Regions from separate parts of the Allomesorhizobium aridi genome, predicted to be linked through region 1. Evidence: predicted binding sites of a transcription regulator. Region 1 holds the regulator's gene; each other region holds the start of a gene.
The links. The regulator LexA, encoded in region 1, represses DNA repair genes until DNA is damaged. The targets are predictions, from matches to a motif close to TGTTCNNNNTGTGTTCNG.
Positions count from the first base shown of each region.

Region 2: ACG873_RS23940 (ImuA family protein) is a predicted target of LexA. The motif match lies at 3,937-3,954, and genes of this name have one in related genera.
Region 3: ACG873_RS04495 (2'-5' RNA ligase family protein) is a predicted target of LexA. The motif match lies at 3,977-3,994, and genes of this name have one in related genera.
Region 4: recA (recombinase RecA) is a predicted target of LexA. The motif match lies at 3,037-3,054, and genes of this name have one in related genera.

Region 1 is NZ_CP171729.1:1,860,528-1,867,512, reverse strand. Features, by position in the region: gene ACG873_RS11165 (ComEC/Rec2 family competence protein) at 1-1,488, shown strand, start outside; gene lexA (transcriptional repressor LexA) at 1,808-2,527, opposite strand; gene glp (gephyrin-like molybdotransferase Glp) at 2,634-3,839, opposite strand; gene moaC (cyclic pyranopterin monophosphate synthase MoaC) at 3,839-4,327, opposite strand; gene trpC (indole-3-glycerol phosphate synthase TrpC) at 4,330-5,142, opposite strand; gene trpD (anthranilate phosphoribosyltransferase) at 5,147-6,157, opposite strand; gene ACG873_RS11135 (peptidylprolyl isomerase) at 6,163-6,985, opposite strand, start outside.
Region 2 is NZ_CP171729.1:4,431,839-4,438,823, forward strand. Features, by position in the region: gene ACG873_RS23930 (error-prone DNA polymerase) at 1-1,487, opposite strand, end outside; partial or broken gene ACG873_RS23935 (Y-family DNA polymerase) at 1,484-2,955, opposite strand; gene ACG873_RS23940 (ImuA family protein) at 2,897-3,913, opposite strand; gene ACG873_RS23945 (metallopeptidase family protein) at 4,152-4,592, shown strand; gene ACG873_RS23950 (YunG family protein) at 4,628-4,969, shown strand; gene ACG873_RS23955 (DUF1737 domain-containing protein) at 4,991-5,197, opposite strand; gene ACG873_RS23960 (HpcH/HpaI aldolase/citrate lyase family protein) at 5,194-6,084, opposite strand; gene ACG873_RS23965 (NAD(P)/FAD-dependent oxidoreductase) at 6,182-6,985, shown strand, end outside.
Region 3 is NZ_CP171729.1:527,076-534,060, forward strand. Features, by position in the region: gene ACG873_RS04470 (sugar ABC transporter ATP-binding protein) at 1-191, shown strand, start outside; gene ACG873_RS04475 (ABC transporter permease) at 188-1,162, shown strand; gene ACG873_RS04480 (ABC transporter permease) at 1,159-2,163, shown strand; gene rhaM (L-rhamnose mutarotase) at 2,163-2,480, shown strand; gene ACG873_RS04490 (FGGY-family carbohydrate kinase) at 2,483-3,856, shown strand; gene ACG873_RS04495 (2'-5' RNA ligase family protein) at 4,037-4,609, shown strand; gene ACG873_RS04500 (ArsC family reductase) at 4,653-5,006, shown strand; gene folP (dihydropteroate synthase) at 5,003-5,839, shown strand; gene pqqE (pyrroloquinoline quinone biosynthesis protein PqqE) at 5,852-6,964, opposite strand; gene pqqD (pyrroloquinoline quinone biosynthesis peptide chaperone PqqD) at 6,961-6,985, opposite strand, start outside.
Region 4 is NZ_CP171729.1:2,152,682-2,159,666, forward strand. Features, by position in the region: gene ACG873_RS12595 (NADP-dependent isocitrate dehydrogenase) at 1-865, shown strand, start outside; gene ACG873_RS12600 (pseudouridine-5'-phosphate glycosidase) at 1,015-1,932, opposite strand; gene ACG873_RS12605 (carbohydrate kinase family protein) at 1,922-2,887, opposite strand; gene recA (recombinase RecA) at 3,167-4,255, shown strand; gene alaS (alanine--tRNA ligase) at 4,440-6,985, shown strand, end outside.

The DNA.
Region 1 (6,985 bases):
GACCGCGCCGCACTGACCATGCGCAACTTGGCGATCTCCGCGATCCTCGTCATTGCCGTCTCCCCGCATGAGGTGATGGGCCCAAGCTTCCAGATGTCGTTCGCCGCGACCGCAGCGCTTGTCGGCGCCTATGCCTGGTGGTCGGATCGCCAGCAGGCGCGAACCGGCGCGCCGCATGCGGCCGGTCGTTCGACGTCCCACCTCGCATTCAGGAAAATACTGGCCATCGCCGCCGGTCTGATGGTCACATCCGTGGTGGCGGGGCTGGCGACGGCCGTCTTCGGCGCCTATCACTTCCAGCGCGTCTCGCCGCTCAGCCTTGCCGCGAACCTGGTGGCCATGCCGATCGTCTCGGTGCTGGTCATGCCGTTCGCGGTGATGGGCGCCGTCGCCATGCCGTTCGGCCTCGACGCGCCGTTCTTCTTTGTCATGGGCAAGGGCCTCTCGGCCATGATTGCGGTCGCCGACTGGTTTTCCGCCCGCTCGCCACTCGACGCCGTCGGACTCGTGCCCGTCCAGGCCGTCCTGCTCACCACCGTCGCATTGATCTTCGCCACGATGACAACAACAACCCGGCTCCGGCTGGCGGCCCTACCGTTCGCCGTACTGGCCGTGGCGGCGCTAGTATTCGCGAAAACGCCGAACGTGTTTGTTTCGGAGGACGGACGTCTGGTCGCACTACGCAATGGTGAGGGAGAGTTGGCCGTCAATCGAGCCCGGCCGAACCAGTTCACGATCGACAGTTGGAAGCGGGCGCTCCGCGCAGAAACCGTTGTCCCGCCCGCGCAGCCCGCCAATTCGCTAAAGCGTCATTCCGATGAGCCTGCAGTGTCCGGGCGCGCCGACACAAATACTGCGGCGGTCGAAACCGTAACGCTCGCCGCCACGGCCGATCGCGATCCCACTGATTCCAGCATGCAGAACGCCGACGGGCTCGCATCATCCGGCGGCTCCGGCACGAATGCTGCGGCGACGGAAACGCCGATGCCCGCAGCGACGGCGAGTGGAAATCCCACTAATCCTATCAAGCGGCATTCCGACGAGCCCGCTTCATCCGGCCCACCTGCCGAGAATGCTGCGGAAATCGCCCCGCAATCGCCCGTCGGACGCGTTCCCGGCGTCCGGTTCGACTGCAGCCCGGCGCTATGCGCGATTCGCCACCCGTCCGGCTACATCGTCGTTCATACGGCTGATAGCTCTGCTGCGCGAAGCGCCTGCAACTATGCGGCCCTGATCGTCATCGATGATGCGACTGCCGAACTGTCCTGCGGAAATCCGGCTGTAGCGATCGTGACCAAACGAGAGTTGGCTAGGCACGGCAGCGCTGCAATCTATTTCGCCGCGCTGGGTTCAAACCCTGAAATCCGCCATGCGGTGGCCGAGCCTTACCGCCCGTGGCACGCGCAACGCCGCTTCTCGCGCGCCGCGCGCGGCATGCCGCCCTACCAGCGAAAGACGAAACCTCCAGCGATGGAGCCGGCCAAATAGCAGGACGCGGCCTTGAAGTTTTTGACCGATCCGACGATCCCGCCTTGGCAGACACCGCCGATGGCAATCGGCGGCAAAGAGCATTGTCATCCCGGCGGACCAAGCGAAGGGAGAAGAGCCGGACCTGAGAAGCGTGGCCGGGTGGGCGCAAGAATGCCGCTCGTGCGAAACCGGCACAAAGAGCAAGGGTTCGGGCCACGCTGACGCCGGCCAATGAGTCCGGAATAGCCTACTGTTCACCCCGGCTTCCGGGATGACACCCACTCAGGTTCCGAAACCTTTACAACTTCGCCAGCGCCGACCACGCCAGCACCAATTTTCAATAGCGCCGGATCAGTCCAACGAGCTTGCCCTGCACCTTGACCCGGTCGGGTCCGAAAATCCGCGTTTCATAGGCCGGGTTTGCGGCTTCGAGCGCAATGGACGCGCCCTTGCGGCGGAAGCGCTTCAGCGTCGCTTCCTCCTCGTCCACCAGCGCAACGATGATCTCGCCGGGATTGGCGGTGCTGGCGTTGCGGATGATCACAGTATCGCCGTCGAAAATGCCGGCCTCGATCATCGAATCGCCCTTCACCTCGAGCGCATAATGCTCGCCGCCCGAAATCATATCCGGCGGCACGGAGATCGAATGCGTCTTGTGCTGGATGGCCTCGATGGGCACGCCGGCGGCGATGCGCCCCATCACCGGGATGGATATCGAGGCGCGGACGTCGTCGTCATTGCCGGCCGCAGGCATCCGCGACGGCTCCGGCATGCGGCGGCCGAGGCTGCCCTCGATGACGCTGGGCGAGAATTTCCGCGCCGCGTTCAGGCCCGGCGCGATCGAATCGGGAAGCCGCAGAACCTCAAGCGCCCGCGCCCGGTTGGGCAGGCGGCGGATGAAGCCGCGCTCCTCAAGCGCCGTGATCAGGCGGTGGATTCCGGACTTCGACGCAAGGTCCAGCGCATCCTTCATTTCGTCGAAGGAAGGAGGGATCCCGGCCTCTTTCAGCCGTTCATGGATGAAGAGCAGCAGTTCATGTTGTTTGCGCGTCAGCATCACCAGCCCCCGAGAATCAAACGGAAAACAAATCCAGAACAAACACTATATGTTCCAGTTGTGTTCCGCAACCTTTTAAATTTTAATGAATCCGTTGACGATTTGTTCAGCGTAGCATCAGCACGTCGCACGGAGCACCGGCATCGGCGGCCGCTGCGAGCGGTTGGCGCACGATCAGCGCGTTGGCGTCGGCGAAAATCCTGAGCATCGAAGAATCCTGCACGCGGAAGGGCGTCGCCACCGGAGCGTCGGGGCCAGCGTCCACCACGGCGCGTATATAGTCCTGGCGCATATCGTTGGCGGGCAGGGCGGTCCCCAGCACGGCCTGGCGCATGTCCGGCTGATAGGGGCGGCCGCCCAGCCGCGCCACCAGCGGCTTCAGGAACAGATGCGAGCAGACCAGGCTCGCCACAGGATTGCCGGGCAAGCCGAGGCAGCGCGTGCCGCCGAGCCGCCCGAACATCAGCGGCTTGCCCGGCCGCATTGCGATCTTCCAGAAGTCGAGCGCCATGCCTTCGCCGGTCAGCACGTCATGGATGAAATCGTGGTCGCCGACGGACGCCCCGCCGAGCGTCACGATCACGTCGGCGTGCGCCTCCATGGCCTCCTGGACGAGCGCCGAAATCGCTTCCCTGCGGTCCGGCGCGATGCCGAGGTCGAGCACCCGCGCGCCCACCGACTGCGCGATCGCGGCGACGCCGAAGGCGTTGGAGGCGATGATCTGGTCCGGCCCCGGCTCGCTGCCCGGCGGCAGCAATTCGTCGCCCGTCGCGATGATCGCCACCAGCGGACGCCTGACCAAGCGAAGCGCGGCGTGATTGGCGGAGGCCGCCAGCGACAGCGCCGCCGCATCGAGCACGCGTCCCGGTTCGAGCAGCCGGTCGCCCTCGGCGAAATCCAGGCCCTTGCGCCTTATGTGCCGGCCGGCCGCGACCGTTTCCGTCACCTCAACGCCGTTCTCGCCGACGCTGCTCGTATTCTCCTGGATGACGATCGTATCTGCGCCTTCCGGCATCGGCGCGCCGGTGAAAATCCGCACCGCCTGTCCAGGCTCGACCTTGCCGTCGAATCGCCGCCCGGCCGGGGCCGCGCCGATGATCTCGAGTTGCACCGGCACCTTTGCGACGTCCGCGGCGCGCACGGCGTAACCGTCCATGGCCGAGGCGTCGAAGGGCGGCTGCGTCCGCAGCGCCATGACCGGTTCGGCGAGCACGCGCCCCGCCGCTTCGGCCAGCGGCACGGTTTCCGCTTCGCCGGGCGCCGCCCCATCGAGCAGCCGCTGAAGGGCTTCTGAGACGGGCAGCAGCGCCATTACGCGCCCGCCCGGTAGTCGCCGGACTTGCCGCCGGTCTTTTCCACCAGCCTTATCCCGGAAATCTCCATGCCCCGGTCGACCGCCTTGGCCATGTCGTAGATGGTCAGGCAGGCGACCGACGCAGCGGTCAGCGCCTCCATTTCCACGCCTGTCTTGCCGGTGACGCGGGCGAGTGCGACGACGCGCAGGCCGGGCAGGGCGGGTTCCGGCTGGATGTCGATGGACACCTTGGTGAGCAGCAGCGGATGGCAGAGCGGGATCAACTCATGCGTCTTCTTGGCCGCCATGATGCCGGCGATGCGGGCCGCGCCCAGCACGTCGCCCTTTTTTGCGTCGCCGGCCATGATCATGCGCAGCGTCTCGGGCAGCATGATGACGAGCCCCTCGGCGATCGCCGTCCGCTCGGTTTCGGCCTTGGCCCCGACATCGACCATATGCGCCTCGCCCTGCGCGCCGAGATGGGTGAGCTTCTTTCCGCCGGCCATGACTATCCCTCGGCGGCGACGATTTCGCCGGTAAGCAACGCGCGTGTCGCCGCCGCCACGTCCGCCTGCCGCATCAGGCTTTCGCCGACCAGGAAGGTGCCGATGCCGCTCCGCGCCAGCCGCTGGCAATCCTCATGAGCGAAGATGCCGCTTTCGCCGACCAGATGCCGGTCGCCCGGCACGAGTTTCGCCAGCCGCTCCGAGGTTTCCAACGACACGTCGAACGTCCGCAGGTTGCGGTTGTTGATGCCAATCAGCCGCGACGAGAGTTTCAGCGCGCGCTCCGTCTCGGCCTCGTCATGCACCTCGACCAGCACGTCCATGCCGAGTTCGAACGCGGTTTCCTCGATCGCGCGGGCATCGTCGTCGTTGACGCTCGCCATGATGATCAGGATCGCATCGGCCCCCCAGGCGCGCGCCTCATGGACCTGATAGGGATCGAACAAAAAGTCCTTGCGCAGCGCCGGCAGTTTGGTCGCATGCCGCGCCGCCGTCAAAAATTCCGGCGCGCCCTGGAAGGAAGGCGCGTCCGTCAGCACGGAAAGACAGGCCGCGCCGCCCTGTTCATAGGCGCGCGCCAGCGCCGGGGGATCGAAGTCGGCGCGGATAAGTCCCTTCGACGGGCTCGCTTTCTTGATCTCGGCGATCAGCGCGAGTTGCCCGGCCTTCCGCTTCGCCTCGAGCGCCGCCAGAAAGCCGCGCGGCGCGTCCGTGTCGCGCGCCGCCTTCTTCAGCTCGGAAAGCGGCATGCGCACCTTGGCGGCGGCGATCTCGTCGCGTTTGTAGGCCTCGATCTTTCGCAAAATGTCGGCCACGTCTTTATCCGTTAGATACCTTGACCAGCGCGTCGAGCACGCCCGCCGCACGGCCATTGTCGATCGCGGTCGCAGCCTGCCTGACGCCGTCCGCCAGCGTTTCCGCCTTGCCGGCCACCACCAGCCCCGCGCCCGCGTTCATCAGCACCGTATCGCGATAGGCGCCGGGCTGGCCGTGCAGCATATCGCGCAGCGCCTTGGCGTTGAAGGCCGCGTCCCCGCCGCGCAGATCTTCGCGGGCGTAGCGCTTCAGGCCGAACTCCTCGGGCGTCAGCACGAAACTGCGCACCTCGCCGCCGTTCAGCTCGCAAATCTGCGTCTCGCCGGTCGTGGTGATCTCGTCGAAGCCGTCGCCATGCGCCACCCAGGCCCGCTCCGCGCCCAGCGTCTTCAGCGTCTCGGCCACCGGTCCGACCCATTCGGGGGAGAACACGCCGACCATCTGGCGCTTGACGCCGGCCGGGTTCGAAAGCGGCCCGAGCAGGTTGAAGATCGTGCGGGTGCCGAGCTCGGCCCGGATCGGTCCGACATGGCGCATCGCCGGGTGATGCGCCGGCGCGAACATGAAGCCGACGCCTGCTTGCCGGATGCAGTCGCCGATCTGCTCGGCGGTCAAGTCGATCTTGATGCCGAGCGCGGTCAGGACGTCGGCCGCGCCGGTCTGCGAGGAGAGCCCGCGATTGCCGTGCTTGGCCACTGGCACGCCGCAGCCCGCGATCACGAAGGCCGAGGCCGTCGATATGTTGACGCTGTGCGAGCCGTCGCCGCCCGTCCCGACGATATCTATCGCGCCGGCAGGCGCCTCGACTCGCAGCATCTTTTCGCGCATCGTCGCGACTGCGCCCGAAATCTCGGCGACGCTTTCGCCGCGCACCCTCAGCGCCATCAGGAAGGCGCCGATCTGGCCGGGCGTCGCCTCGCCCGACATGATGATGTCGAACGCGTCCTTCGCCTCCTCGAAGGTGAGGGCGTCGCCCGCGGCGACCTTGGCGATATGCGGCTTCAGCGTGCTCATGGCGGTTAGAAGGCCAGCGCCTGGTCAATCGCATTGCGATTGACCTCCACCTCGTACTGCGTCTGCAGCCGCGCCACCAACTGGTCGAGCAGGTCGTTCGCAAGGCCGGACGAGAACGAAGCCTGCGCGTCCTCCGGCACGGATTCGGGGCTGGCGCCGGCCGGTTCGAACACTTCGGTCACCTTGAACAGTATCTGTCCGTCGCCTGTGGGCGACTGGATCACGCCGCTGCCGCCCTCCGCGACGCCGAACATGGAGGCCACGCCTTCCTTGCCGAAATCGGCGTCGTCGGCCTCGCGCTTAAGGCCGCGCTTGGTCTGCTTTTCGAGCGAGAGTTCGGTCGCCACAGCGTCGAGTTCGGTTCCGTCCTTCAGCCGTTTTTCGAGCTCCGCCGCCTTTGCCGCCAGCCGTTTCGTGGTTTCCCCGGCGATCCAGTCGGCGACGACCTTTTCGCGCACCTCGTCAAGCGTGCGATCGCGCGCTGGCGTGATGCCCTCGACTTCGTAGAATACAAAACCATTGGAGCCGGTGTTCACGGGCGGGTTCTCGACATTGGCCTCGGTCTCGAACGCCGCCTGAAGCAGTTCGCGCGATTGCGGCAAGTCGGCGTGGACGCTGCCGTCCGGCAGCTGCCCCGCGCGGTCGATGGCCTCCACTGTCACCACCTCGAGCTTGAGCTTGGCCGCGGCTTCGCGCAGCGATTCGCCCGCCGCGCGCGAGTCCTCGTAAGAATCATGAACGTCGAGCAGGACGCGGTTTGCCTCGGCGAGCGCCAGATCCTTGCGGATCTCGGGAGCGACCTCCGCCTGCGGTCGCACCACTTCCGGC
Region 2 (6,985 bases), 2.6 Mb from region 1:
ATGACGAAGCCTCCGACATGCTGCGACAGGTGGCGCGGAAAACCCAGAATGTCGTTCGCGCGGGCGATCACATGCCGGGTCCGCGGGTCGGACTTGTCGAGGCCGGCCGCCTTGGCCTCCTTCTCGCTGAGTTGCGAGGAGGACCAGCCCCATATCGAACCCGAAAGGGCAGACATGACGTCGTCGGACAGACCGAGCGATTTCGAGACTTCTCTGAGTGCGGAACGGCCGCGATAGGTCACTACTGCTGCGGCCAATGCGGTGCGCTTCTGGCTGTATTTTTTGTAGATGTACTCGATGACCTTGTCGCGCTTCTCGTGCTCGAAATCGACATCGATATCGGGCGGCTCGTTGCGCTCGACCGAAATGAACCGCTCGAAAAGATGATCGATGATGTCGGGTCCCACATCGGTAATACGAAGACAGAAGCAGATGACGGAATTGGCGGCGGAGCCCCGGCCCTGGCAGAGGATATTCTGCGAGCGGGCGAATTTCATGATGTCGTGGACCGTGAGGAAATAACGCGCGTAATTCAATTTCGCGACGATGGCGAGCTCGTGCCGCAGCAGTTTTTCGATCCTTTCGGGCACGCCGTCCGGGTAGCGATCCCGGGCGCCTTCCCGGCTCAGCCGTTCGAGTTCCTCCTGTGGAGGAAGTCCGGATTCCGTCGGCTCGTCGGGATAGTTATGTTTCAACTCCGCCAGCGAAAACCTCAGCGTTTTCGCAAAGCGCACCGTCTCGGCCAGCGCTTGCGGGTAACGGCGGAAAAGACGCGCCATCTCTGCCGGCGGCTTCAGATAGCGTTCGGCATTGGCCTTCAATTCCAGACCGGCTTCGGCGACCGGAACATTCAGCCGGATGGCGGTGAGCACGTCCTGAAGCGGACGGCGCTCCGGTACGTGATAGAGGGCATCATTGACCGCCATCAGAGGCATGCGTGCCGCCGCCGCCATGCACGCCGCCTGTTCCAGCCGGAACCGGTCGTTCCCTGCATAGGCCGGCGAAACGGCGAGCCATACGGATCTTCCGAAGCGATCCTTCATGGATTTCAGAAAATCCAGCGCCTCTTCCGGCGAGGCTTCAAGATCCGCCATGATTCCAAGGGACAGGAGATCGCCCCATTCGAGAAGATCGCTACGATAGAGAACTGACGCCCCTTTCTCGCTTTCGTCCCGGATATTGGCCTGCGTAAGCATGCGGCAGAGATGACCCCAGCCCTTGCGGTCCTGTGGATAGGCCAGAATGTCCGGCGTTCCATCAGCAAAAACCAGGCGGCAGCCGGGGTGGTAGGAAAGCTTCGATTCCTCGGCCATCTTCCAGGCCCGCACGACGCCCGCCACGGTGTTTCGGTCCGCGAGACCGAGTGCGGAATAGCCGAGCAATTTTGCGGTGACCGCAAGTTCCTCCGGTTTCGACGCCCCGCGCAGAAACGAAAAATTCGACTGGACGGCGAACTCGACATAAGCGATTTTGACAGGCGCATTCATGCGAACACCCCATGCATGAACCAGCGCGGCATTTCGGCCGAAGCGCCGTAAAGGCCTCGCCGGTAAAGCCAATAGCGGCGTCCTTCCAGATCCTCTACTTTGAAATAATCGCGGGTCGGCGCGTCCTCCTCGTCTCGCCACCATTCGGCCGCGATGCGCTCCGGGCCTTCGGAGCGGGCGACCCGGTGACGCACGCGCCGCCAGCGGAAATAGGCCGGCGGTCCTTCCGGCACTTCGACGGCGCTGACTTCTATGGGCTCGGGAGGCGAAAACAGCCGGATCGGCCGCTCGGATTCCGGAGAGGCCTTCGGAGCCGGCAGTCCCGTCTGCCATCTGCCTGGACGGCGTGCTCTTTCCGGCAAAGCCTCGGCGAAAGGGGCGGCAATGATCGCGCGCTCGGGAATGTTGCTTTCCACCAGTACAGGTTTCAGCACCGCCTCCCCGCCAAGGCGGGCGCGGATGCGGTCGACGAAAAGAGCAAGATCGTCGTCGTTGCCGAGATTGCCGCCAGAGAGGTCGCCCTGCCTGATCTCGAAATGGCCGGCGGCGAGCACGGAGAGGCGCACAAGCTCGAAGCCGTAGCCGGCGTCGATATCGTTCTCCAGCGCCGTGAGCTTCTCGTGGAACAGCCGCCGTATCAGCGCTGCCTCGCGCAGCGGCCGTGACGTGCCCACCGCGATGCGCCGGACCGCGCCGTCGACCCGGAACAGCGCGAGCTGCAGGGCCCTGGCGCCCTCGCCGCGCCGCTCGAGCTCCCTGCCCAGGCTCGCCGCGAGCGTAGCCGCCAGGTGCTCGATGTCCTCGGTCAGGATGACAGGCTCGACCAGATGCCGCTCGACCGAAAGCGGCGGGGCCGGCAGCCTGGGCGAAAGCGCTTCCTCGATGCGTCCCAGCGCCTGGTCGAGCCGCAGAAGGAGCCCCTTGCCGAAGCGGCGGACGAGCGGCGCGCGGGGAGCGGCCATAACCGTGCCGACCACGCGCAGGCCAACGCTTTCCATGCTGACGATGGTCGCAGGCTGAATGCGCAAGGCCGCAAGCGGCAGCGGCGCCATGATTTCCTCTTCTTCTCCCGGCTCGACGACGCCTCCGTCGATAAAACGCGCCGCCGCCCAGGCCGCGCCCGCTGTCGAGGCTAAACCGGCGCGGACATCGAAACCCTGCTGGAAAAGCCGCGCCAGAAGATCGTCGAGCAGCGTCTTTTCGCCGCCGAAGAGGTGGGCGCAACCGGTGATGTCGAGAAACAGGCCTTCCGTCCCGTCGAGCGCCACCAGCGGCGTATAGCGGTCGCACCAGTCGGCCAGACCTCGAGCAGCCGAAAATCAGCCGCCGGATCGGCCTCGACGATTTCGACCGAAGGGTACATTGCGCGGGCATCGGCGATGCCCATGCCACGCTTCAGCCGGAGCCGCTCAGCCTGTTCGCTCAGCGCCGCGATGCGCTGCGAATTGTCTTCCCGGTGACTGACGATGAGCGGCGGCTGGCTCGCCGCCGACTGGCTCGAGCGCCAGAACCGGCCCAGACGCTGGCGAAAGATCCGGTCCGAGGGAAGGTGCGGGAACCACAGAGCGAGAATTCTCTGGCTGTCTTTCCTGAAAGGCGCGTTCATCGGGGTTCCATTCCAGTATGAATTGCAAGGAGGGGACGGCCGTGCGGCTCTTGCTGATCGTGACGGTGAAGGCGGGATGCCCGAGCGTATCCTCGAGCGGGCCGGCAAGGGTGGAGCGCGGCGCGGCGGGGGCCGACGAGACGACCAGCCGCACAGGCGCCGCGGTCGGCCAGGGCTCCGCCGACTGCCGAAGCAGGAAGACCGGCCTGCCCGCCTCCAGCGCCCGCCGGTGCAACCGCCGCGTGGCGGTCAAATCGAGCCGGTCCGGATTGCCGTGAATTTCCAGGAAGACCGCAGCAAGCTGCTTCAGTCGGGCCGCCTCCTCGGCAACCCACAATGCGTCGGTGAGTTTCGGCACCTGCGAAAGCAGAAGTTCGCCCGGCGAAAGACCGCAGAAATCGGCCACCCCCAGCGCATAGGGAAATCCCGCCTCGGTGAAGGCATCCCTGACGCCGATCCACAATATTGGCGGCCGGCTGTCCTCCCCTTCGGCGCCATGTGTTTTCAGGATCAATCCGGCCATGGCCAGCGCGAACCCGGCGGCGGCGCCGGCACCATGCATGACACTGCCGTGGATTTCGGTCAGCGCCGCCCTGGGCAGGCCGCCGCCAAGGGCCCCGTCGAACCGCGCAGCGCCCGTCGGCAGGACGTCGGCGACCGCCTGCCGGACCATCACCCCGCCCCGCCGCAGCACGCCCTGCGGCAAGGCGCATTCCCTTGGCGCGGTCCCGGCCAGAAACTCCGGCAGCGTGCCTTCGATCTTCGCGATTTTCCGGCGCAGGGCAAAAACGGTTTCCTGCGCCAAGGCGGATGTCGCCATGACGGTCTGCCTTCCCGGGGCCTTGTTCCTGTTATGTTCCTATAGATTCCAGAGCGTGGCTGGAGAGTCAAGCGTATTGCGGGGAGAATTTATTCCCAATTATGTAACGTAACAAATACGTGGCGGCAGCAGGCAAACGCCGACGGCTGGCGCGCCAGCCAGTCTAATTTCCCTGTTGCCCCGCAAAGGCCTCGAAAGCCGCCGGCCAAACGGCTATATGCCGTCAAAAGGAAAAAGAATGGCCCGCATATACAAGACCCGCGCCTGGCACGATCAGCTTTCGCCCTCGATCGAGGAAATGGAGTTTTTGGCGCTCGAGGCTTACGCCCACCTGCCGGCGGATTTTCGCAAGCTGACCGGCGAAGTCATCATCCAGATCGCGGAATTCCCGACCGACGAAATCATGGACGATCTGTCGCTGGAAACGCCTTTCGACCTGCTCGGCCTGTTCGAGGGCCGCGGCATCGCCGAGCGCTGGAACCCGCAGACCGGCGAGGGTCCCAACCGCGTGACGCTCTACCGCCGCGCCATTCTCGACTACTGGGCCGAGAACGAGGAGACGCTGGGCGACATCGTCACCCATGTGCTGATCCACGAGATCGGCCATCACTTTGGGCTCAGCGACGACGACATGGAGCGGATCGAGGAAGCGGCCGAACAAGCGGCCGACCAAACCTGAGTTTTTCTTCTTCTTTCCCGAGGCGAGCCGACCACATGAGCACTTTCACGACGCCCGACGAGCTTTTCGAAAAACTGAAGACAGCCTGGAGCAAAGAGAGTTCAGGCAGTTGGAGCGCCGAAAACCCGGCAAAAGGCCAATGCAGCGTCACATCGCTCGTGGTGCAGGACCTTTTCGGCGGCAGCATCCTCAAGACGAAGACGCGCGGCGGTACGCATTTCTACAACTTGATCGACGGTGTCCGCTGGGATCTGACGGTCAGTCAGTTCGACTATCCCATTCCCTTCGAGGATCAGCCTTCCAGCCGCGACGAGGCCATGACCGATACGTCGCAAGGCCAATACGATGCCCTCAAATTCCGGCTGAACACCGCATAGTCTGGAACCGGCTGAGCCGGCTCAGAAATCACTGAGTTTTATTCCCGGCTCGTATTCGACGCCCTCGATATCCTTCACCACCGCCTGCCCGCAGCGCATGGTCTTGGTTTCGGCGTCGAAGGCATAAGTCGGCGAGCCGAACAGATGCCAGCCCTTGCTCACCGCAGCGGTCACCTTGTGGCAGAAGCTCGCATCGTCGGGTCCGGTGAGATAGCGGTAGAGTTTCATTGGTTTGCTCCTTTGATCGCCGCTGCTTTCGCCAGCAGTTTTTCCGCCTGGATGAGATGAAGCCTTTCGACCATGCGGCCGTCCAGCGCCAGCACGTTTTTTCCGGAATTTTCCGGCAGCTCGAACGCCGCCACGATTTCAGCCGCCTCCGCCAGCGCCTCCGGCGACGGCGCAAACACCGCGTTGGCCTGCTCTATCTGAGAGGGATGGATCAGCGTCTTGCCGTTGAAACCCATGGCGGCGGCCTCGCCGCATTCGCGTGAAAACGCCTCGGTGTCGCGGAAATCATTGGCGACGCCGTCCAGGATGTCGAGGCCGCCGGCGCGCGCCGCCAGCACCATCTGCATCAGCCAGGGCGTGAGGTAGCGCCGGTCGGCCGTGGCGAGCATGCCGGTTTCCTTGACCAGATCGTTGGTTCCGGCGACGAGGCAGGAAAGCCGCGCGGCCGGATCACGGCCGAGTTCGGCGATCGCCGCGATGTTGACGAGCGCGCGCGGCGTCTCGATCATCGCCCAAAGGCGCACGGTCTCGGCCGTATCTTTGTCGTCGAGAACGTCGCCGGCCTCCAATACGTCGCGCGGCGTGTCGACCTTGGGAAGCAGTATGCCGTCGGGCGCGCAGGCGATGGCCGCCAGGAGATCGTCGGCGCCCCATTCGCCGCCAAGCGGATTGACGCGGATGATGATTTCGCCTGGCCCGGCGGGGCGGTTGGCGAATATCGCCGCGAGGCTCTCGCGAGCCGGGATCTTGTCCGCGGGCGCCACCGAATCCTCAAGGTCGAGGATCACCGCATCGCAGGCGAGCGACGGGATTTTCGCCACGGCCCGCGCGTTGGAGGCGGGGACATAAAGCACCGAACGGCGCGGTGAAAAATTCGGTTGCGGCATTTGGACTTCATGCCCGCCAATCTTGGCCCTTGCAAGTCCTTGCCCGGCAGTGCTTCAAGCGGCTTCTCCATTACGGTTTGGACATCGGGGACAGCGCATGGCGCGATATGATGTGGTGATCATCGGCGGGGCGATCGTCGGAAGCTCGATCGCCTACTATCTGCGCGAGGAAGGATTTTCCGGCTCGATCGCGCTGGTGGAGCGCGACCCGCAATTCACCCATTCAGCGACGACACTGTCCTGCGCCTCGATAAGGCAGCAGTTTTCCATTCCCGAAAACATAAGGCTTTCGCAGTTCACGCTGGCGCTGTTCCGGCGGCTGGAGCAGGAATTCGGCGAGGGCGCCGATATCGGTTTTCGCGAGGGCGGTTATTTGATCCTTGCTGGCGAAAACGGGCTGCCGATCCTCGAGCAGAACCACCGGGTGCAGATGGCCCAAGGGGCCGACATCGTGCTGGAAGACGCGGCGGCCTTGGAGCGGCGGTTTTCGTGGCTCTCGACGGAGGGAATCACAGCGGGCGCGTTCGGGCGAACCGGCGAGGGCTGGTTCGACGCGCATGCCATGCTGATGCTGTTCCGCAAGGCGCTGCGCGGGAAGAACATCGATTTCATCTCCCAGGCGGTCACCGGCATCGAGCGTGACCGCAACTGCGTGACGGCAGTCATGCTCGACAACGGCGACAGGCTGGAGGCAGGCACCGTCGTCAATGCGGCGGGGCCGTCAGCCGGCAAGGTGGCTGCGATGGCCGGGCTGGCGCTGCCGGTCGAGCCGCGCAAGCGCAGCGTCTTCGTGTTCGAGGCGATGGAAAAATTCGCCGACATGCCGCTGCTGGTCGATCCGAGCGGTATCTATGTCAGGCCGGAAGGCTCGGTCTACATCACCGGCGGCGCCGAGCCTGAA
Region 3 (6,985 bases), 1.3 Mb from region 1:
TTCACGGCTTCATGGCCGAACTGGTCGCGCAGGGCCTTTCGGTCATCATGGTCTCGTCCGAACTGCCGGAAATCCTCGGAATGTCCGACCGCGTCATCGTCATGCGCGAGGGCCGCATCGCAGCCCTTTATGACAACAACAACCTCGACGCCGAAAGGCTGGTGCGAGCGGCTGCGGGGATTGCGGGATGAGAACGCTGTTGAAATACCGTGAAGTCTGGCTGCTCGCCGCCATCGCCGCGATGGTGGCGGTGATTTCGCTGCGCTTTCCCGGCTTCGCGCGGCCCGGCAATCTGGCCGCCGTATTCAACGATACGGCGATCCTGATGATCCTCGCGCTTGGCCAGATGGCGGTGATCCTCACCCGCTCGATCGACCTGTCGATGGCGTCGAACCTGGCGCTCACCGGCATGGTCGTTGCCATGGCCAATGCCGCCTATCCCGAAATTCCCGTCCCGCTGCTGATCGTATTCGCCATGGCGATCGGGCTTGCGCTCGGCGCGCTGAACGGCCTGCTCGTGTGGAAGCTAGGCATCCCGGCGATCGTCGTCACGCTCGGCACGCTCACAATCTACCGCGGCGCGACCTTCGTCGTCTCGGGCGGCGCCTGGGTCAACGCCGACCAGATGAGTCCAGCCTTCATCAGCCTGCAAAGGGGCGCATTCCTCGGACTCCCGGTCCTTTCCTGGATAGCGCTCGCGGTCATCGCGCTGTTCTACCTGCTGATGACGCGAACGCCGCTCGGCCGCTCCATCTATGCGATCGGGGTCAACCCTACGGCGTCGGTCTATGCCGGCATCGATGTCGGCCGCACCAAGTTCGTCGTCTTCTGCATTTCGGGTCTGCTTGCTGGGCTGAGCGGCTATCTGTGGATCTCGCGCTACGTCATCGCCTCGGTGGAAGTCGCCAACGGCTATGAACTGAACATCATCGCGGCCTGCGTCATCGGCGGCGTCTCGATAGCCGGCGGCATCGGCTCGGTGGGAGGCGCGGTGCTCGGCGCGCTGTTTCTCGGCATCATCTCGACCGCGCTGCCGGTCATCAACATCTCGCCCTTCTGGCAGATGGCGATCTCCGGCGGCGCCATCATCCTGGCCGTGGTGCTGAACGCGCGCAGCGAGCGGAAGATAGGACGCATCATCCTGAGGGAGGCCGCGGCATGACCGATACGGCGCACGCACCCCGCAATATCCCCGACCGGTTGGACAAGCCGATCTCTTCCGCAATCCTTTCCTGGGAGGCGCTGCTGGTGCTGGTGGCAGCGGCGATCTTCGTCGTCAACAGCTTCGCCTCGCCCTATTTCCTCGATGCGTGGTCGCTGTCGGACCTGACCTTCAACTTCACCGAAAAGGCGCTGATCGCGCTCGCCATGGCGCTGCTGATCATTTCGGGCGAGATCGACCTTTCCGTCGCCGCGATCGTGGCGCTGGCCTCTACCATGATGGGCATGGCAGTGCAGGCAGGCGTCGGCACACCGGGCCTGGTCTTGATCGGCATTGCGACCGGGCTCGCCTGCGGGGCGGTCAACGGCCTGCTGGTCACCCGGGTCGGCCTGCCGTCGATCGTCGTCACTATCGGCACGATGAGCCTGTTCCGGGGCGTCGCCTTCATCATCCTCGGCGACCAGGCCTACAAGGGCTATCCGCCGGACTTCGCCTTCTTCGGCCAGGGCTATGTCTGGTGGGTGGTGTCGTTCGAACTGGTGCTGTTCCTCGTTGCGGCAGCCATCTACTGGTTTGTCCTGCACCGCACGAGTTTTGGCCGCCGCATCTTCGTGATCGGCAACAATCCAGTGGCGGCGCAGTTTTCCGGCGTCCGGGTGGCGCGGATAAAATTCATCCTGTTCTGCCTGACGGGGCTGATGGCCGGCATCGCTTCGGTGCTGATCACCTCGCGCCTCGGCTCGACCCGCCCCTCGATAGCACAGGGCTACGAACTGGAGGTCATCACCATGGTGGTGCTCGGCGGGGTCAGCATTCTCGGCGGCGCGGGCAGCATCCTCGGCGTCGTGCTGGCGGCGTTCATCATGGGGCTCGTCACCTTCGGCCTCGGCCTGCTCAACGTGCCAGGCATCGTCATGTCGATCTTCATCGGTCTGCTGCTCATCATCGTCATCGCGCTGCCAATCGTCTGGGGCCGCTTCAGCCGGCGAAGGATGGCGTGATGCCGGAGAAATACGCGTTCAAGATGAAGCTCAAGGCCGGCATGAAGGCCGAGTACAAGAGGCGTCACGACGGCATCTGGCCTGAACTGGAGGCGCTGCTGAGGGATGCCGGCATTTCGGATTATTCGATCCATCTCGACGAGGAAACGAACACGCTGTTCGGCGTGCTGTGGCGTCGCGACGGCCACGGCATGGCGGATCTGCCGAACCATCCAGTCATGCGGCGCTGGTGGGCGCATATGGCCGACATCATGGAGACGAAGCCGGACAACGAGCCGGTGGCGACGCCGCTCGAAACCGTGTTCCATATGGAATGACGATGGCCGGCATCCGCCACATCGCCGTCATCGATATTGGCAAGACCAATGCCAAGGTGGCGATGGTCGACCTCGACACAGTGGCGGAGATCGCCGTCCGCAAGACGCCGAACCGGCCGGCGGCCGGCGGCCTTTATCCGCACCACGACGTCGATGCGATCTGGTCCTTCATCCTCGCCAGCCTCAAGGCGCTCGGCCGCGAGCGGAAGATCGATGCGGTTTCGGTGACCACACATGGCGCAACGGCGGCGCTGCTCGACGCCGGCGGAGGGCTCGCGCTGCCGGTGCTCGACTACGAGCACGATGGGCCAGCCACGGTGCGCGAAGACTACGAGGCGGTACGGCCGGCCTTCTCCGAAACCGGCTCGCCGCCGCTGCCGTTCGGGCTCAACCTCGGCGCCCAGCTCTTCTGGCAGAGCCGCGCATTTCCCGGCCGCTTCGCCGAGGTGGCGTCCATTCTCATGTACCCTCAATACTGGGCGTGGCGGCTCTGTGGCGTCGCCGCCAACGAAGTCACGTCGCTTGGCTGCCATACCGACCTATGGAACCCAAACGCCGCCCGCTACTCCTCGCTCGTCGACGGCATGGGGTGGCAAAACCTTTTTGCTCCCGTGACGCCGGCGGCCGCCGCTCTCGGCCCTATCCGCTCGGACATCCCGGCCAGAACCGGCCTCGACCCTTCGACACCCGTTTTCTGCGGCATCCATGACTCCAACGCATCGCTGCTGCCGCATTTGCTTTCACGTCGTCCGCCTTTCGCCGTGGTGTCGACAGGAACCTGGGTGGTGGCCATGGCGGTCGGCGGCGCGGCGGTTTCCCTCGACCCTGCGCGCGACACGCTGATCAACGTGAATGCGATGGGCGCTCCGGTGCCGTCGGCCCGCTTCATGGGAGGGCGCGAATACGACACGCTCACCGCCGGCGACGGCGGAGACTGGAGCGCGGCCGATCTGGAATCCGTACTCGGCCGGCAGATCATGCTGATGCCTTCGGTGCAGCAGGGATCGGGTCCGTTTCCCCGTTCCGGTTCGCGCTGGATCGGCTCCGGAGAGCCATCGGCGGGGGAGCGCGCCGTCGCCGCGGCCTTTTACCTGGCGCTGATGACGGCGACCTGCCTTGACCTGATCGGCGCGGAAGGCGGGACGATCGTCGAGGGCCCGTTCGCCAGGAACGCGCTCTACGCCGACATGCTGCGCGCCGCGACCGGACGCCCGGTGTTGCCGCAGCCAGGCCAGGCCGGAACCAGCATAGGCGCCGCGCTCCTTGCGGGAAAACCGGCCGCCGGCCCGATGGCCGCGGACGAGCCGCCTGGACGGCTGGATGCGGCGTGGACGCGATACGCGGCCGAGTGGCGCGACCTGACGCGGGACCTTTGATCCTCCACTGCATTGGGACACCTGCTTCCGGCTTTCCAACACCGCATTCGACCGCCAGTTTGCGAGCCCTCGCGAGATTCCGCCCCCTTCCGATTTTCCGCTTGCAATTCATCTCAGGGTGAGAACAGATAGGGAACATGATTAGGAGTAGATGTTTGTTCGGCGAAAGGAGCTGCTTCAATGTGGGAACAGCTACAGTTTGCTGGTTTCGGTTTGCCAGGCATGGACAATGTGTTTTTCGCTGTCCAACCCGACGAGGAAGGAGCGCAAGAGGTCGAGCGCCGCGCCTTTGATCTGTGCGATGCGCTAGGGCTAAAGGGCAGGCCGATGGGGAAGGGCCGCTTTCACGTGACTTTGCGCGGAATCGGCACCTATGACGGCGTGCCGCAGGACCTGATCGCCAGAGCCGCCGAAGCGGCGAAGTTGGTAGAAATGCCGCCCTTCGAGGTGGTTTTCGATCGGGCCATGAGCTTTCGACGCCGCTCCCGCAAGCGGCCTCTTGTGCTGGTCGGCCGCAACGACAGCCTGCAGGCGTTGCGGCGGGCGTTGGAGGAAAACCTGAAAAGAACAGGACTTGGGCGTGGCGCCGGTTCGTCCTATACCCCGCATCTGACGATGTTGTATGATTTCGGTTCCGTCGCCGAGCGGCCCGTCAGGCCGGTTGGCTGGATCGTAAACGAGTTTGTGCTGATACATAGCCTCGTCGGCAGGGGCCGGTATATCCGGCTCGGCCGATGGCCGCTGCGAGGCTGATCATCGACTGGCGGGAGAGTTGCAGGCGAGAAATCTTGGGATCATGACAGTCACCCTCTACGGCATTAAAAACTGCGATACGATGAAGAAGGCGCGCGCATGGCTTGACACGCACGGCGTCGCTTATGCGTTTCATGACTACAAGGTCCAGGGTGTCGAGCGCGGCAGGCTCGAGGAGTGGGTGCGCGCGGTGGGCTGGGAGACGCTGCTCAACCGTGCGGGCACGACCTTCCGCAAACTGCCGGAAGCTGACAAGGAAGGCCTCGGCGAGGCAGGTGCGATCAAACTGATGCTGGCGCAACCTTCCATGATCAAACGCCCGGTTATGGATGCGGACGGCGGGCTGGTCGTCGGCTTCAAGCCGGAAATCTACGCGGCGAGGTTCTCGCGGACATGACGCGCTGGCAGCTCGCCCACGGCAGGCATCTCGATCTCGGCGCGAAGGCGCTGATGATGGGAATCCTGAACGTCACGCCGGACAGCTTTTCCGATGGCGGCGAATTCGACAGGCCTGACGCCGCGCTCGCCCATGCGCGGCAGATGATCGCCGAGGGCGCAGCGATCATCGATGTCGGCGGCGAATCGACCAGGCCCGGCGCTGAGCCGGTCGCGGCGCGTGAGGAACAGGCACGCATCCTGCCGGTAATCGAGGCGCTGGCGGGGGAAGGGTGCATCATTTCGGTCGACACTTACCGCGAAGAGACGGCGCGCCTCGCGGTCGCGGCAGGCGCGCATATCGTCAACGACGTGCACGGCCTGCAGCGCGAGCCGGGCATCGCCCATGTGGCGGCGGAGAGCGGCGCCGGCCTCGCCGTCATGCATACCGGACGCGACCGCGAAAAGCTGCCCGAGGTGATCGCCGACCAGTTTCTCTTCCTCCAGCGCTCGCTGGAAATCGCGCGCGACGCCGGCGTCTCCGACGGCCAGATCGTCCTCGATCCGGGGTTCGGCTTCGCCAAGGACGGCGAGGAGAACCTTCAGCTCATGGCCCGTTTTGGCGAGCTGCACGCGCTTGGCTTTCCGCTGCTCGTCGGTACGTCGCGAAAACGCCTGATCGCCCATGTGGCGGGCGGCGACCGGCAGGGGCGCGACGTTGGCACCGCCGCCACCAGCGTCATCCTCAGGATGAAGGGCGCGAGCATTTTTCGCGTGCACAATGTGGCGATGAACAGGGATGCTCTGGCTTTCGCCGACGCCATTCTGGAGCGGGAGAACGCCGCGAAGGGCTGACGTTCGCGGCGGTCAGGCCGGTTCGGTCACCGCCCCTATCCGGCGATAGACGAAGCTTTCCGGGTCTTTTTCCGTCGAGGTAGCGTCTGTTATGAACCTCGCCATGCGGGCGTGGATCGGCGACTTCACGCAGGCCGGGTCGGTCGCGGCCGGATCGCCGGCGATCGCCATCGCCTGGCAACGGCAGCCGCCCCAATCGATCTCGCGCCGCTCGCAGCCGCGGCACGGCTCCTGCATCCAGTCGGTTCCGCGGAAAGCGTTGAAGGCCGGCGAATCGGTCCAGATTTCGGCGAGCGTGCGCTCTTCGAAACGCTCGAAGCTGAGCGACGGGATGGTCTGCGCGGCGTGGCAGGGCAACACCATGCCGTCGGGCGCAACCATGAACGCGTCGCGCGCCCAGCCGCCCATGCAGGGCTTCGGATAGATAGCGAAATAATCCGGTGTGACGAAGTCGATGTTCATGATGCCGGTGAGCCGCTCGCGCGCCGCTTCGACGATCTCGGCCTGGCGGTCGACCGCCGCGCGGTCGGGCATCAGCGCATCGCGGTTGGTCAGCGCCCAGCCGGAATACTGCACATTGGCGATCTCAAGCCTCTCGGCGCCGAGCGACAGAGCGAGTTCGATGAATTCCGGCACTTCCTCGATGTTATGGCGGTGAATCGGCGCGTTGATGGTGAGCGGCAGGCCGGCGGCGCGGGCCCGTCGCGCCGTGTCGAGCTTCTTCTCATGGCTGCCGCGGTGATTGCCGATCATCTCCGTCGTTGCCGGCCGCGCGCCCTGAAAACTCAGTTGCAAATGGTCGAGCCCGGCTTCGGCGAACGCCTCGATACGGCCTTCTGCGATGCCGACGCCTGCAGTGATCAAATTGGTGTAGACGCCGCGCGCCGACAGCCCGGCGATCAGTTGCTCGAGATCGCGGCGCAGGGTCGGCTCGCCGCCGGAGAGGTGGACCTGGAGAACGCCAAGATCCGCCGCCTGCCCGAACAGGTCGAGCCAGGTTTGGGTGTCGAGTTCGCGATTGGCCTTCAGGAGCTCGGTCGGATTGGAGCAATAAGGGCATTGCAGCGGACAGCGATGGGTCAGTTCCGCCAGCATTCCGATCGGAGGGAGAAGCGGCTCGCTCATAGCTTCACCAGCAGTTTGTCC
Region 4 (6,985 bases), 290 kb from region 1:
CGTGCCGCGCCTGGTGCCCGGCTGGACCAAGCCGATCATTGTCGGCCGCCACGCTTTCGGCGACCAGTACAAGGCCACCGATTTCCGCTACCCCGGCAAGGGCAAGCTGTCGATCAAGTTCGTCGGCGACGACGGCCAGGTGATCGAGCATGAGGTCTATGACGCCCCCTCCTCCGGCGTAGCCATGGCCATGTACAATCTGGACGAATCGATCCGCGAATTCGCTCGCGCTTCTCTGAATTACGGCCTGCTGCGCGGCTATCCGGTTTATCTCTCGACCAAGAACACCATCCTCAAGGCCTATGACGGGCGCTTCAAGGACATCTTCCAGGAAGTCTACGAGGTCGAGTTCGAAGAGGAATTCAAGGCGAAGAAGATCTGGTACGAGCACCGCCTGATCGACGACATGGTGGCGTCGAGCCTGAAATGGTCCGGCGGCTATATCTGGGCCTGCAAGAACTATGACGGCGACGTGCAGTCCGACACCGTGGCGCAAGGGTTCGGCTCGCTCGGCCTGATGACCTCGGTGCTGATGACGCCGGACGGCAAGACCGTCGAGGCCGAGGCCGCGCACGGCACCGTCACCCGCCACTACCGCCAGCACCAGAAGGGCGAGGAAACCTCGACCAACTCCATCGCCTCGATCTTCGCCTGGACCCGCGGCCTCGCCCACCGCGCCAAGCTCGACAACAATGCGGAACTCAAAAAATTCGCCGATACCCTGGAAAAGGTCTGCGTGCAGACGGTTGAATCCGGCTACATGACCAAGGACCTGTCGCTGCTCATCGGCCCCGACCAGCCCTGGCTCTCGACCACTGGCTTTTTGGACAAGATTGACGAGAATCTGCAGAAGGCAATGGCGTAACTTTACGCCCAGGATAGCGCGAAGCCGGCGACCAACGTCGTCCTGACTGTTGGGCGCCGGCTTCGCGATTTTGCCGGTGACGGCCGAGCGCCTTTCGAAGCGCTTGGTTGAATGCCTGAAACGCCTTGCTCGCGGCTCGGTGCTCTGCGTCAGAGCGCCCGTGCGATTCGCGCCGCCAGCCTGGCGTTGTTTTCCACCAGAGCGATGTTGGTGCGAAGGCTGGCGCCGCCGGTCAGTTCAAGAATTTTCGCGAGCAGGAACGGCGTCACCGCCTTGCCCGAGACGCGCTGCGCCTCGGCGGCCTGCTGCGCCGCTTCGATATGCGCGGCCATCACCTCCGCGGCGATCTCGTCGGCTTCCGGCACGGGGTTCGCGATCAGCATGCCGCCATCGGTCCCAAAAACGCGCCGAACCTTGAAGAAATCCGCGATCGCCTCGGCCGTATCGAGCCGCAGCGGCGCGGCGAATGGCGATTGCCGCGACCAGAAGGCGGGCATGACGTCCGATCCGAACGCCACCACCGGTACCCCGCGCGTCTCCAGCACTTCCAGCGTCTTTTCGATGTCCAGTATGGCCTTGGCTCCGGCCGACACCACGATCACCGGCGTGCGCGCCAGTTCGTCGAGGTCGGCCGAGATGTCAAAACTCTTTTCCGCGCCCTTGTGCACGCCGCCTATGCCGCCGGTGGCGAAGACCGAGATGCCGGCGAGGTGCGCGGCGATCATCGTCGCCGCCACCGTGGTGCCGCCGGTGCGGCCCTGCACCAGCGCAAAACCAAGATCGGCCCGCGACAGCTTCATCGCGCCCGTGGTCTTGGCCAGCGCCTCGCGCTCGGCGTCGGAAAGCCCGATCTTCAGCCTGCCGCCGATAACGGCGATGGTGGCAGGCGTCGCGCCCTCGTCGCGGATGATCTTCTCGACATTGGCGGCCATCGCGCTGTTATCGGGATAGGGCATGCCGTGGGTGATGATGGTGCTCTCCAGCGCCACCACCGGCCGCCCAGCGGTCAGCGCGTCTGCGACGGTTGGATGGACATCGATAAAGGGCCGCGCTTTCTCAGGCATCATTTGTCTCTCCGATCCTGCCGCCCTGATGCAACGCCTCGGCCTTCGGCACAAGGGCAAGGGCAGCAGTGAAGGCGCCGGCGGAAAATTCCGGCACGGAAGCCTGGCTCTCGACCGCCAGCATCGCCGCCGCCATGCCCTCGCGCAACGCCTCGCCGAGAGGCAGGCCGCGCAGCAAGGCGACCGTGGTCACTCCGGCCAGCGCATCGCCGGCGCCGGTCACATCGGCGATTTTTCGCGGGGGCGGCGGCATCATGGAAAAGATGTTGGAGCGGTCGAACGCGACGGTCGGCGCACCGCCATGGCTGATGACTGCGCTTGAAAGTCCCATGCTGCGCAGGCGGGCAACGATTTCGTCGACGGATGCATCGTCCGACAATCCGCCAAGGCAAGCCGCCTCGCGAAAGTTCATGAACAGGCACGAAAGCGTTTCCAGGGTTTCGGAGAGCCGCAGGACTTTGGCCGGCGAGATGGCGATCGCGAAAAGAGGCTTGCCGGCGGCCAGCCGCGCAAGCGCGTCGGCCGGCAGATTGGCGTCGCACAAAAGGGCGTCGGCGTCCGCCGCGGCGGCGCGAAAGCTGGCGCGGCGCAGCTGCTTGGCGAACGCCGTCTCGTAGAGCGCCATGTCGGCAAGTGCTGCGATCACGTCGCCCTCGCGGTCGAGGAGCGCGGTATAGCTCGGCGTGGTGCGGTCGAGGAATATCGCCGACAAGTCGGCGATCCCCGCCCGGACTATGGCGCGCGAGACGGTCTCGCCGGCCGCATCGCCGCCGCGAACCGACATCAGCGAGCCCCGGGCACCGCGCCGTATGGCGTTGCGCAGCGCATTGAACGCGCCGCCGCCGACGTCCTCAGCCATCACGCCCGGATTGGACGCGCCGGGCACATAGGCGCCTGTGATCCGCCCCCGGCGGTCGATATGGGCACCGCCGACAGCCAGTATTTTCGGAAAAGACATTAAATCGCCTGCGGAGCGTTGTTTCTTCTAGGTCGGGCGCGACATTAGTGTCAGCATCCCTGGCGAGCAACCTGCCGCGCCGAATCGTCACTTGGCGGTATGGCCGGGCCAGTGGATCGGCTTATCCGGAATGTTCGGATGTACAAAACTGGAACAAAATTGGAAAATGCAATGGAATCATGCCCTTGAGCCCTCTTGCCAAATGAGAACAAAAGAGGTACGAATTTGCAGGGATACCGGATTGTCGGGCCTTCATTGACGACCAAGGGGTAATGTATCATGGCTCAGAATTCATTGCGGCTGGTAGAGGACAAATCGGTGGACAAATCAAAGGCTCTGGACGCCGCGCTGTCGCAGATCGAGCGCGCCTTCGGCAAGGGCTCGATCATGCGGCTGGGGGCGAACGAGAAGATCGTCGAGATCGAGACGGTGCCCACCGGCTCGCTAGGGCTCGACATCGCGCTCGGCGTCGGTGGTCTGCCGCGCGGGCGCATCATCGAAATCTACGGGCCGGAAAGCTCGGGCAAGACGACGCTGGCGCTGCACACGGTCGCCGAAGCGCAGAAGAAGGGCGGCATCTGCGCCTTCGTCGATGCCGAACACGCGCTCGACCCGGTCTATGCCCGCAAGCTTGGCGTGGATCTTGAAAACCTTCTGATTTCGCAGCCCGACACCGGCGAGCAGGCGCTCGAGATCTGCGACACTCTGGTTCGCTCCGGCGCGGTGGACGTGCTGGTCGTCGATTCGGTGGCGGCGCTTACCCCGCGAGCGGAAATCGAGGGCGAGATGGGCGATTCGCTGCCCGGCCTGCAGGCGCGGCTGATGAGCCAGGCGCTGCGGAAGCTCACCGCTTCCATCTCGCGCTCCAACACCATGGTCATCTTCATCAACCAGATCCGCATGAAGATCGGCGTCATGTTCGGTTCGCCCGAAACCACGACTGGCGGCAACGCGCTGAAATTCTATGCATCCGTGCGGCTCGACATCCGCCGTATCGGCGCGGTCAAGGACCGCGACGAAGTGGTCGGCAATCAGACCCGGGTCAAGGTGGTCAAGAACAAGCTGGCGCCGCCCTTCAAACAGGTCGAGTTCGACATCATGTATGGCGAGGGCGTCTCCAAGACCGGTGAACTCGTCGATCTCGGCGTCAAGGCCGGCGTAGTCGAAAAGTCGGGCGCCTGGTTCTCCTACAACTCGCAGCGCCTCGGCCAAGGCCGCGAGAACGCGAAGCTTTTCCTGCGCGACAATCCCGACACGGCGCGCGAGATTGAGCTGGCGCTGCGGCAGAATGCCGGGCTGATCGCCGAAAAATTCCTCGAGGGCGGTGGCCCGAGTGACGGCTTCGAGGACGAAGCCGGCGAGATGTAATCTGTCAGGCCTGATCTTTGCGATGCCGCCGGCCCTCGGGCCGGCGGTTTTGTTTTGAGGGAGCCCCGCCCGAGCGCCCGTGAAGCTGCTGTTTTTCGCGGTTTTGAGCTTGTGGACAGGTCCAGGTGCGCCCGCTAAAAGGCCATGTCCCAATTTCGCCGAGAGGCGCAACAAAGGCTTTGATATGAGTGGCGTGAACGAGATCCGGTCGGCATTTCTCGACTATTTCCGCAAGAACGGGCATGAGGTCGTCGCCTCCAGCCCGCTCGTGCCGCGCAATGATCCGACGCTGATGTTCGTTAATGCCGGCATGGTGCAGTTCAAGAACGTGTTCACCGGCATCGAGAGCCGCGCCTATTCGCGCGCCGCGACCTCGCAGAAATGCGTGCGCGCCGGCGGCAAGCACAACGACCTCGACAATGTCGGCTACACCGCGCGCCATCACACCTTCTTCGAGATGCTCGGCAATTTCTCCTTCGGCGATTATTTCAAGGAGCGCGCAATCGAGCTCGCGTGGAACCTGATCACGAAGGAATTCGGCCTCGACGCGAAGCGGCTCCTGGTCACTGTCTATCATACCGATGACGAGGCTGCCGGGTTCTGGCGCAAGATCGCCGGCCTGCCCGAGGACAGGATCATCCGCATTGCCACCAGTGATAATTTCTGGGCGATGGGCGACACCGGTCCGTGCGGGCCGTGCTCGGAAATCTTCTACGACCATGGCGACCAGATTCCGGGCGGCCCTCCCGGCAGCGCCGACGAGGACGGCGACCGCTTCATCGAGATATGGAACCTCGTCTTCATGCAGTTCGAGCAGGTGACGAAGGAGCAGCGCGTCGCGCTGCCGCGTCCGTCAATCGACACCGGCATGGGGCTGGAGCGCATCGCCGCCGTCATGCAGGGCGTGCACGATAATTACGACATCGATCTGTTCAAGGGGCTGATCCGCGCCTCCGAGGAGGCGACCGGGGTCAAGGCGGAAGGCAAGAACCGGGCGAGCCACCGCGTCATCGCCGACCATCTGCGCGCGTCGAGTTTCCTGATCGCCGACGGCGTGCTGCCGTCGAATGAGGGCCGCGGCTATGTGCTGCGCCGCATCATGCGCCGCGCCATGCGCCATGCGCAGCTGCTCGGCGCGGCCGACCCGTTGATGTGGCGGCTGGTTCCGGCGCTGGTGCGTGAAATGGGCCTCGCCTATCCCGAACTCGCGCGCGGCGAGGCGCTGATTTCCGAAACGCTGAAGCTCGAGGAAACCCGTTTCCGCAAGACGCTGGCGCGGGGCCTCGGCCTGTTGTCGGAGGCAACCGAGAAACTGGGCGCCGGCGATCGCCTCGACGGCGAAACCGCGTTCAAACTCTACGACACCTATGGCTTCCCGCTCGACCTGACGCAGGACGCGCTGCGCCAGCGCGGCGTTTCGGTCGATCTCGACGGGTTCGACGCCGCCATGCAGCGCCAGAAGGCCGAGGCCCGCGCCAGTTGGGCGGGTTCCGGCGACGCGGCGACCGAGACTGTCTGGTTCGCGGTCAAGGAAAGGACCGGCGCGACGGAATTTCTCGGCTACGACACCGAGGAGGCCGAGGGCATCGTGCTGGCGCTGGTCAGGGACGGCGCCGTCGTCGAGAGCGCGGCGGCAGGAGAAACGGTTGGCATAGTCGTCAACCAGACCCCGTTCTACGCCGAATCCGGTGGCCAGGTGGGCGATACCGGCGCGATGACGGGCGACGGCTTCTCGATCGACATCAACGACACGCAGAAGAAGGGCGACGGCCTCATCGTGCATTTCGGCCGGGTTGCCGAGGGTGCGCTGAAGCCCGGCGCGGCCGTCGGCATGAAGGTCGATCACGCCCGCCGCACCCGGCTGCGTTCCAACCATTCGGCAACGCACCTCGTGCATGAGGCGCTGCGCGAGGTTCTGGGCAGCCATGTGGCGCAGAAAGGCTCGCTGGTTGCGCCGGAGCGGCTGCGCTTCGACTTTTCGCACCCGAAGCCGATTTCGGCCGCCGAACTGGAGCGCGTCGAGGCGATGGCCAACGAGATCGTCGTGCAGAACAGCCCCGTCGCGACGCGGCTGATGAGCGTCGAGGACGCCATCGCCGAGGGAGCCATGGCGCTGTTCGGCGAGAAATACGGCGACGAGGTGCGGGTGGTCTCGATGGGAACGGCCACGCGTGTCGGCAAGGCCGGCAAGCCGTACTCCGTCGAACTCTGCGGCGGCACGCATGTTACCGCCACCGGCGATATCGGGCTGATCCGCCTGGTTTCGGAGGCGGCGGTGGCCTCCGGCGTGCGCCGCATTGAGGCGCTGACCGGCGAAGCGGCGCGCCGCCATCTCGACGAGCAGGACCGCCGCCTCAAGGCGGTCGCGGCTGCCCTGAAAGTGTCACCCGCCGATGCGGTCTCGCGCGTCGAGGCCGTCCTGGAGGAGCGGCGCAGGCTGGAAAGGGAACTCGCCGAGGCGCGCAAGAAGCTCGCGCTGGGCGGCGGATCATCGGCCGATGCGGGCGGTGATGGCGAAACGGTCGCAGGCGTCGGCTTTCTCGGCAAGGCGGTTTCGGGCGTGTCGCCCAAGGATCTGAAGCCGCTCGCCGACGCCGGCAAGCAATCGTTGGGTTCGGGCGTCGTGGTGTTCGTGGGCGCCGGCGAGGATGGCAAGGCGAGCGTGGTGGTGGCCGTCACCGATGATCTCATAGGCCGTTTCAGCGCCGTGGATCTGGTGCGTGCGGCCTC